DNA from 4 places in the Streptomyces sp. NBC_01261 genome. Region 2 is predicted to be linked to each of the others. Evidence: riboswitches for the same ligand, from Rfam matches in the RefSeq annotation. Region 2 holds a riboswitch; each other region holds the start of a gene.
What was found. A riboswitch is a leader RNA that binds a small molecule or an ion and turns the genes downstream of it on or off. The one in region 2 is predicted to bind cyclic di-AMP.
Positions count from the first base shown of each region.

Region 1: it holds a riboswitch for cyclic di-AMP, as region 2 does, so the genes downstream of both, OG226_RS04805 (C40 family peptidase) here and OG226_RS14645 (M23 family metallopeptidase) in region 2, are expected to answer to the same signal.
Region 3: it holds a riboswitch for cyclic di-AMP, as region 2 does, so the genes downstream of both, OG226_RS09025 (M23 family metallopeptidase) here and OG226_RS14645 (M23 family metallopeptidase) in region 2, are expected to answer to the same signal.
Region 4: it holds a riboswitch for cyclic di-AMP, as region 2 does, so the genes downstream of both, OG226_RS41085 (C40 family peptidase) here and OG226_RS14645 (M23 family metallopeptidase) in region 2, are expected to answer to the same signal.

Region 1 is NZ_CP108463.1:1,099,170-1,101,364, forward strand. It holds gene OG226_RS04800 (DUF1996 domain-containing protein) at 1-339, opposite strand, end outside; cyclic di-AMP (ydaO/yuaA leader) riboswitch at 687-859, shown strand; gene OG226_RS04805 (C40 family peptidase) at 868-2,195, shown strand, end outside.
Region 2 is NZ_CP108463.1:3,419,359-3,421,553, forward strand. It holds gene OG226_RS14645 (M23 family metallopeptidase) at 123-878, opposite strand; cyclic di-AMP (ydaO/yuaA leader) riboswitch at 892-1,051, opposite strand; gene OG226_RS14650 (M16 family metallopeptidase) at 1,266-2,195, opposite strand, start outside.
Region 3 is NZ_CP108463.1:2,055,063-2,057,257, forward strand. It holds gene OG226_RS09020 (SGNH/GDSL hydrolase family protein) at 1-15, opposite strand, end outside; gene OG226_RS09025 (M23 family metallopeptidase) at 204-1,139, opposite strand; cyclic di-AMP (ydaO/yuaA leader) riboswitch at 1,144-1,306, opposite strand; gene OG226_RS09030 (alpha-galactosidase) at 1,609-2,195, opposite strand, start outside.
Region 4 is NZ_CP108463.1:9,229,823-9,232,017, forward strand. It holds gene OG226_RS41080 (ATP-binding protein) at 72-530, shown strand; gene OG226_RS41085 (C40 family peptidase) at 636-1,109, opposite strand; cyclic di-AMP (ydaO/yuaA leader) riboswitch at 1,113-1,292, opposite strand; gene OG226_RS41090 (hypothetical protein) at 1,632-1,940, opposite strand; gene OG226_RS41095 (ATP-dependent Clp protease proteolytic subunit) at 1,948-2,195, opposite strand, start outside.

The DNA of each region.
Region 1 (2,195 bases), 2.3 Mb from region 2:
GGTCGCGGCCCGCTTCTCCTTCAACGGATTCATGATCGCGTTGTCGGCGAAAGAGGCGTCCTGGCGTATGGACTCCGTCGAGTCCTTCAGTTTCTGATAGGCCTCGGTTATCTGCTGGTCCAGAAGCGCGAGTTGGGCGTCGACCTCGGTCTTCGCCTCGTCGGGGACGGACGTCAACTGGGTGCCGATGTCCGGGCAGTCGATCGTCGCGCCACTCGATGCCGCGTCGGGAGACCCTTGCTGAGACGAGTCACCGCCCCAACCGCCCTCGGACGCCGACGCGTAGACGTTCGCCGCCACCAGTCCTCCGCCGCCCAGCATCAGGGCGACTGCTGCCATCGTCGCGCGTCGTGCGCCCGTTGGGCGTCTGCGCGTGTTGCGTGCCAAGGAAGTTGCTCCTACACGTATCGGTCGGCCCGGATCGTCCCGGCATGGAAATCCCCCGTTCCCATACGGAGCGGGACGCCAGTGTGTTCAACCGTCCCAGAAATTCATAGCGACCTCATATGGATCACCCGGCTCGGCGGGCCCATGAGCCCTCGATGCGCGCAGCTGAAGTATCCGAGCGAGGTAAAGGTCACAAAAACGTATCGGACATATCGCGCTTCAACCTTCACACGAGGCACACACGTTGGCTAAGTTGACGCTCAGACCGTACGACCTACTCCGGCGATCAGCGCCGGGCCGCACGGTTTGCGCCGAGTCCGGTGTGTCGCTCGCGACAGCCGGAGCCGGGGACCCACCGACTTGGGGTGAATCGACCCAATTGCCCGTCCGGGCAAGGGTCGTAGGGCAATCCTTCCGTGATCGGCCGCCCGAACCCGACAGCTAACCCGGTAGGCGCGATACGGAAGGAGCACGTCTGCCATGCCGGCAGAACGACGCACGCGCACCGGAGGCAGTGGCCCCACCGTGGACGACCGACCCAGCCGTGACGAAGTCCAGCGGCGGATCAACTCCCTTTACGACAGGGCCGAGACGGCCACCGGAAACTACAACGCCACACGCAAGATGTCCGGCGGCCAGCGCAAGCGCGCCGAGCCCCGTCCCAGCGCGTCGCGTCCTTCCGACCCCGCCCAGGACGCCGTCACTCGGCAGTTGTTCGACCGCGCTCGTGCCCAACTGGGCCCGACCGTACCGGCGAAACTGCCGCCCGGCAGGACTCCCGCCCGCTCGGCGGCACCCCGGCCCGAGCGACGCCCCGAGCCCGAGGGCGGCGCCCGAGCGCTTGAGGCGCAGTCCAGCCGCGCCGTGGCCGAACTGACCGCGGGGACCGGTGCACCGGAACCCGCCACCCCTCAACTCGCCGCGCCCGTCGCGGAGTTGACGGCCGGACCGATCGCCGCGCTGCCGCCCGCCGCTCCGCAGTCACTCCAGATGCCGCAGATCACCGCGCCGCAGGCACTCCAGTCGCCTCAGCTGCCGTACATGCAGCAGATGGCTCAGATGCCGCAGGCGACCGTCCTCGACCTGCCGCCCGTGCCCGCCATCGAGGTACCGCCCACGCCCGTCGTGGAGGCACAGCAGTTCGCCGTCGCGGCCACCCCGGCGCCGGCCTTCGACCCGCTCACCGCGGACCTGGAGCTGCTCCCGTACATCGCCGCTCCGCGTACCGAACCCGCCCCGGCGAGTGCCCCTTGGGCGACCCCGGAGACGCCTTGGCCGGCCCCCGAGGCGACCTGGTCCACCGGCCAGATCCCGATGGTGGCCGAGCAGCCCGCCTGGTCGACCGGGCAGGTGCCCATGGTCACCGAGCAGCAGACCTGGTCCACCGGGCAGTTCCCTGTGGTGACCGAGCAGCCCGCGTGGTCCACCGGGCAGATGCCCATGGTCACCGAGCAGCCCGCGGCCCAGCCCGCCTGGTACCCCACGCCGGAACCGGACTGGCGCCCGCCGCGGCAGGAGTGGCAGCCGATCGCCCCCGCCGCCGAGGTCTCCTTCGCCTCGGCCCCGGCCGTCCTCCCCGAGTTCACGCTGCCCACGGCTCCGCCGATGGCCCCGGAGATCCTTCTCCCCCCGGCCCCGGCCATGAGCCCGATGACCAGCACCACGGCCGTCCCCGCCGCGCCGGACGCGGGCACGCAGAGCAAGACCGCCACCGCGCTCGCCTTCGCCCGCGCACAGATCGGCAGGCCCTGCCTGTGGGGCGCGGCCGGACCGGACGCGTACGACTGCTCCAGCCTCACCCAGGCCGC
Region 2 (2,195 bases):
ATGAGCGGGAATTTCCGATGGCGGGCCGGAATCCATGGATATTTTTTGGACAGGAGGGCTCCGGAAACACCGAAAGCCCCGGCCGGGCGGGCCAGGGCTTCGGGAAGTGCGGCGGTACGTCGTCAGACGTTCACGCCGTGCTTGCGGAGGTAGGCGACGGGGTCGACGTCGGAGCCGTACTCGGCGGTCGTGCGGGCCTCGAAGTGGAGGTGCGGTCCGGTCACGTTGCCGGTCGCCCCGGAGAGGCCGATCTGCTCGCCCGGGGTGACCGTCCGGCCGACGGAGACACCGATGGACGACAGGTGGCCGTACATGGTGTACATGCCGTCGGCCATCTTGATCACCACTTGATTGCCGTACGAGCCGCCCCAGCCGGCCTCGACGACGGTGCCGGAACCGACCGCGTGCACGGAGGTACCGGTCGAGGCGTGGAAGTCGATGCCCGTGTGGGCGCCGGAGGACCAGAGGGAACCACCGGTCTTGTAGCCGGTGGAGACGTACGAGCCGGTGACCGGTGCGACGAAGGTGTTGAGCTTCTTGCGCTCGGCGGCACGGGCCGCGCGCACCTCGGCCGCGCGCTCCGCCTTGGCCAGTGCGGCGGCCCTGGCGCGGGCCTCTTCCTTGGCGGCCTGCTCGGCCGCGGCCTGCTGCTGGGCGGCGGCCTGGGCGTCGATCTTCTCGGCGACGGCGTCGCCCATGGCGATGACGGGGGTGAGGCCGGTCTGTTCCACGGCGGGCTCCGCGGCGAACGCGGGGGCGCTCGCGAGGGTGCCGACGACGCCGGTGGTGGTGAGGGCCGCGACACTGGCGACACGAACGGTGGTGCGGTGGGTCCGGCTCGGGCGACGGTGCTTCCCGGTGGCGCGGGTGAACGCCATGAAGTGGGTGGTCCTTTCCTTCCTTCTCGCCTACCGGGTTAGCTGACGGGTTCGGAGCAGGAAGGTCTCCTACGGACCCCCTCGCTCCACGCGCGGGCGTCCGATTCACCCCAGGGACATGGGTCCCCGGCTCCCCTGGCTCGCGCCGTACGGGGACTCGGCGATGACTGTCCGGTGCCGCGAGTGCGGCGCGGTGCCTGACGGACAGCCGGACCGACGCTAAGGGGGGCCACTTTCAATCCCCAAACGGATCACGGTTTTTGTTGCACATGCCACAGGGCAGACAGGCAACCTCTCCCCCAATTCGGACAATAGGGGGCCCTGGTGACTCTTCAGTCACCAGGGCCCCCACGCGCGCGTGCCGCTGTTCGGCTCGCTACGGGTCGTCTACTCGGCCGGGACGACGGTCACTTCGCCGATGCCGAGAGCCTCCACGGGCTCCTTGATCTGCTCCGCGTCGCCGACCAGGATCGTCACCAGACGGTCCACCGGGAAGGCGTTCACGACCGCCGCGGTGGCCTCCACGGTGCCGGTCGCGGCGAGCTGCTGGTACAGCGTCGCCTGGTAGTCGTCGGGCAGGTGCTGCTCGACCTGGTCGGCCAGCGTGCTCGCGACGGCCGCGGCGGTCTCGTACTTGAGGGGCGCCACCCCGACGAGGTTCTGTACGGCGATGTCCCGCTCGGCGTCGGTGAGTCCGCCCTCGGCGAGCTTGCGGAGCACCGTCCACAGGTCGTCCAGCGCGGGACCGGTGTTCGGGGTGTCCACGGAGCCGCTGATGGCGAGCATCGAGGCGCCCGTGCCGTCGGGTGCCGAACGCAGCACCTGGCCGAACGCCCGCACGCCGTAGGTGTAGCCCTTCTCCTCGCGCAGGACGCGGTCCAGGCGGGAGGTGAGGGTGCCGCCGAGGCAGTACGTGCCGAGCACCTGCGCGGGCCACACGCGGTCGTGCCGGTCGGCGCCGACGCGGCCGATGAGCAACTGGGTCTGGACGGCGCCGGGACGGTGCACGATCACGACCCGCCCGGTGTCGTCGGCGGTCACCGGCGGCACGGGACGCGGCTGTGCGGCGGAACCCGTCCACGATCCCAGGGTGTCGGCCAGGAGCGCGTCCAGGTCGATGCCGGTGAGGTCGCCGACGACCACGACGGTGGCCGTCGCGGGCCGGACGTGCCGGTCGTAGAAGGCGCGTACGGCCCCGGAGTCGATCTTCTGGACGGTCTCCTCGGTGCCCTGGCGCGGACGCGACATGCGTGAGGTCGCCGGGAACAGCTCCTTGGAGAGCTCCTTGGCGGCGCGGCGGGACGGGTTGGCCGTCTC
Region 3 (2,195 bases), 1.4 Mb from region 2:
GTACGACCCGATCACTGCTCTGTTGTCACTCTTCGAATCGTTAGCCACGGCAACCATAATTCACCCTGAGGTGTGACCTACGCGATCGTATTTAGGGGTTGACGGGCGGTGAGATAAGCCACTTGTAAAGGGTTGTCCAAAGTCGGAATAACCCTCCGATCAGGGGCGTTGACCCCGGAACTGCTCTGCGCCGGGCTCCGGTGTCAGCCGACGGTGACGCCGTGCGAGCGGAGATAGGCGACCGGGTCCACGTCCGAGCCGTAGTACGGCGTGGTCCGGATCTCGAAGTGCAGGTGCGGGCCGGTCACGTTGCCGGTCGCGCCGGAGAGACCTATCTGCTGGCCCTCGGTCACGGTCTGACCGGCCGAGACGGACAGCTGCGACATGTGGGCGTACTGCGAGTACTCGCCGTCCGCGTGCCGGATGACGACCTCGTTGCCGTACGCGCCGTCGTAGGCCGCCGAGACGACCGTGCCCGCGGCGACCGCCTTGACGGTGGTGCCCGTCGGGACGACGAAGTCGACGCCGGTGTGATAGCCGCTGGACCACATGCTGCCCGCGACGTGATAGCCGGTGCCGATGGTGGCGCCGGTCACGGGGAGGGTGTAGCCGGTGGAGGTACTGGTGCCCGTGCTGTCGTCGCTCTGCGCGGCCGAGCTGCTCTTCGCCGAGGAAGAGGAGGACGACGACGAGGACGAAGGAGACGTGGTGCCGGACGACTTGGACGACGTACCGGTGTCCGTCCCGCCCGTCGCGGCCTTCTTGCCGAGGGTCAGCTTCAGGCCCGGGTGGATCAGTGACGGGTCGCCGCCGATGGCCTCACGGTTGTCCTGGTAGATCTTCTTCCAGCCGCCGGTGACGTCCTGCTCGTCGGCGATCTTCGCGAGCCAGTCGCCCGCCTTCACCGAATACGTCTTGACGCCCGCGGTCTTGGCGGTCGCCACCTTCTCCGTCGCCGTCTTCTCTGTCACCGGAAGGGACTGAACGGCCTTTTCCGGAGCGGAAGTCGTGGGCGCGGCATGAGCGCCGGTGGCCCCCATGAGCGGAAGGGCGAGTGCGGCGCCGCCGGTTCCGGCTACGGCCATCGAGCGGGTGAGTCGCTGGGACTTCGGGCGGCGGTGCTTACCCTTCACGGGCATGACGAATTCCTCTCCGGCGCCTGCGAGGTGAGCTGTCGGGTGCGGGCTGGAGATGCCCGGCCGCGCGCTGGTCGCGGCTAAACCCCAAGCCCGTTCCGGAGACCGGAACAGGCGTCTTACCTGTGGGTCCCCCGCTCCTGCCGCATACGGGTGGGTGTGTGCGGAGTCCGGTCGGCGGCAGGATTGGGCGTCCGTCCGGATTGGTGGCGAACGTAAGCGAGGAAGACGCAAAGGGACAAGCAGGAGGTTCCACGGATTTGCGTTTCTTGTGTTTCCCTGTGGGAATTCACCGTCACCCTCCGTGAATTCCCACAGGACTCAACCCCTCAATCCCCCTGTAAAAGCACGTCAATTACGTGAACATGACGAACGACGCACGGTCACGAATATGACGCTGCTCACGTACACAACTCTCAGGTTCCTTTATTCCAGAGCGAGTTGGACGAAGGCTGCAATTGGGACAGAGGGATCAGATGCGACGCAGGCGGATAACCGTCGCATCGAGGTCACCGCGCAGCCCGGTCCGCAGCCCGTGGTGCAACAGCACGGCCCCCCGGTGGACTTCGCCCGTTTCGAGGCATTCGTACGACGCTGCCGGGTCGAGCCCGCGCAGCCGGAGCGCCGGCAGCGGCTCGCCGTAGTGCTGCGCCTGGAGCAGGGCGAGGACGACGGTCTCGTCGCCGCGGACGTACTGCACGGCGCCGAGTCCGCCGCTCGGCGGGCGCAGCCGGTGGAGGTCGCCGTGCTGCACGAGCGGCCGGATCTCCTTGTACAGGTCCACCCACCGGCGGGCCTCGGCGAGTTCCTCCCCGGTCCACTCCGAGAGATCGCCGCCCACGCCGAGCACCCCGGCCATGGCGCTCACGAACCGGAAACGCAGGCTGCTGACGCGGCCGTTGAGCTGGGTGTTCGGGCTGTCGGTGACCCAGGCGGCCATCACGCGCGCGGGGTGGATCTGGCTGAAGCCGTGCTGGATGGCGAGCCGGTCGAGCGGGTCGGTGTTGTCCGAGGTCCACACCTGGTCCGTACGGCTCATGATGCCGAGGTCGATCCGGC
Region 4 (2,195 bases), 5.8 Mb from region 2:
AGTCCGGGACCGTACTCGAACCATCCGCTCCGTGTCGGACACCGGTCCCGCGGGAAAGGGACGACCGCGCCATGGCAGACCATCTGGAAGCATCCGTCACTCTGCCGAGCGATCCCGCCTCGGTCTCCACCGCCCGCACCTATGTCGTCGGGACCCTGGTGGAATGGGGACTTCCGGCGGACACGGAGGTCGCCGACACCATCCGCCTCATCGTCTCCGAACTCGCCACCAACGCCGTACAGCACACCTTCGGGCAGTCACCCACCTTCACGGTGGACATGGAGCTGGAGCGTGACGAACGGCTGCGCATCGGGGTCACCGACAGCCATCCCCGGTTCCCGAAACGCCTGCCGGCCGCCGTCCAGCAGGACAACGGCCGAGGCATGGTGATCATCCGCTGGCTGACCGCGGAGTGCGGCGGCAAACTCAAGGTCCGGCCCACCCTGGAGGGCGGCAAGACCGTCTCCATCGAGGTGCCCTGGACGGTACCGGCCCGACCGGTGACCACGGCGGGCCAGCAGGAGCCGTAGAGCCGCCGTCTTCCGAACGCCTCCGTCCCGAACGTCCCTGGACACCCGAGGGGGGTGGCGGCCTGTCAGGTGGCCGCCACCCCCCTCGGGAGATTCGGACAGGCCCTAGCTGACCCGGCCGTACCAGACGCTCTTGGTCCAGATCTTCTGCAGCCTCACCACGTCCCCGGTCTTCGGGGCGTGCCAGATCTTTCCCTTGCCGGCGTAGATGCCGACGTGGTAGACGCTGGAGCCCGAGTGGAAGAAGACGAGGTCCCCGGCCTTGCGGCTCTTGGCCGAGATGTGGTGGGACTTGTTGTACTGCTGGGCCGCCGTACGGGGCAGTTTCTTGCCTGCCTTCTTGTACGAGTACAGCGTGAGCCCGGAGCAGTCGAAGCGGCCCGGTCCGGTGGCCCCGTACCTGTACGGGGCGCCCTTCTTGGACGCCGCGACCTGGAGTGCCTTCGTCGCGGGTGTCGCGGCCGCGGCGTCGGATGCGACGCCCGGTATCACGACGGAGCCGCCCACGGCGGCGATGGCGAAGGCCGAGGCCGTACCGGCCCTGACCATCAGCGACGGGACACGATTGAGCGCAGTCATGCGCAACCCTTCGTCAGCCGCCTGTGAAAGATGACCTGTCGGATTCGGGCTGACAAAGTTGCCCGGCCGCTGACGCGGCTTCACCCCAAGGGCTGCTCGACCCGGTCATGGCGTGACCGTCCCGGCGACCCGTCGTGCTTGGGTCCTCCACTCCTGCCGATGCACTCCTGTCGACCTGTCATCCGGGTGGCGGCAGGACTCGGCGTCCGCCCGGATCGCCCCGCCGCTGCGGCGGGGTCTTGTCGTCAGACAGGGATCTTCACCTATGAATGTCCGAAAAGCCCAACGGAACCGGGGATTTGTGGGGTTACTCACCACTCACCCGTTCGGGTGGACAGCCCCGTGTTCGAAGGGGTGTCGAGGGGTGCCAGGCCCTCGGACCAGCACCGGAACGCTTCATACGGCCCTGGGGCTACGCGTGTTGCGCAACCCGGACGGCCGTATGGACGGAGCGGCGACTACTCCGATCGGGGGTACGCCGTTCGGCTCGTTTCGCCCCCGGCCGGGACGGCTCCGGGTCCGTCAACTGTCGGAGGACGCGGGGATGGTGACGCGAGCCGTGCGGCGCTCCCCGTCCAGCACGCGCAGCGCCCGCGCGAGAGTCGGGGCGTGCAGTTCGGTCTCGCCCCGCTGGTGCATCAGCGCCAGCGCGTCCCGCAGCTCGGTGGCCTTGGCCACGAGCGCCTGAGCGGCCCTCAGGCCACGGTACGTGTCACCGTCGTGCGCCGGGTTGATACGGCCGAGCAGGTCGGCCACATCCAGATAACGGTCGATCAACTCGCCCTCGGCGCGTGTCAGTGCGGGCAGCGGAGGCAGTTCCGGCGGCAGCATCGTCGGCTCACTCCCCGCCCGGCTCGGTGAGCGAGATCCTGCGGGTCGACACGATCCGGTCCACCAACCCGTATTCCAGAGCCTGTTGGGCATCCATGATCCGGTCCCGCTCGATGTCCGCGCTCACCTGCGCCACCGTCCGTCCCGTGTGCAGGGCGAGCAGTTCCTCCAGTTGGACCCGCGTGCGTGCCAACTCCCCGGCCTGGATGGCGAGATCACTCGCCTGACCCTGGATCGGCTCGGGGAACGAGGGCT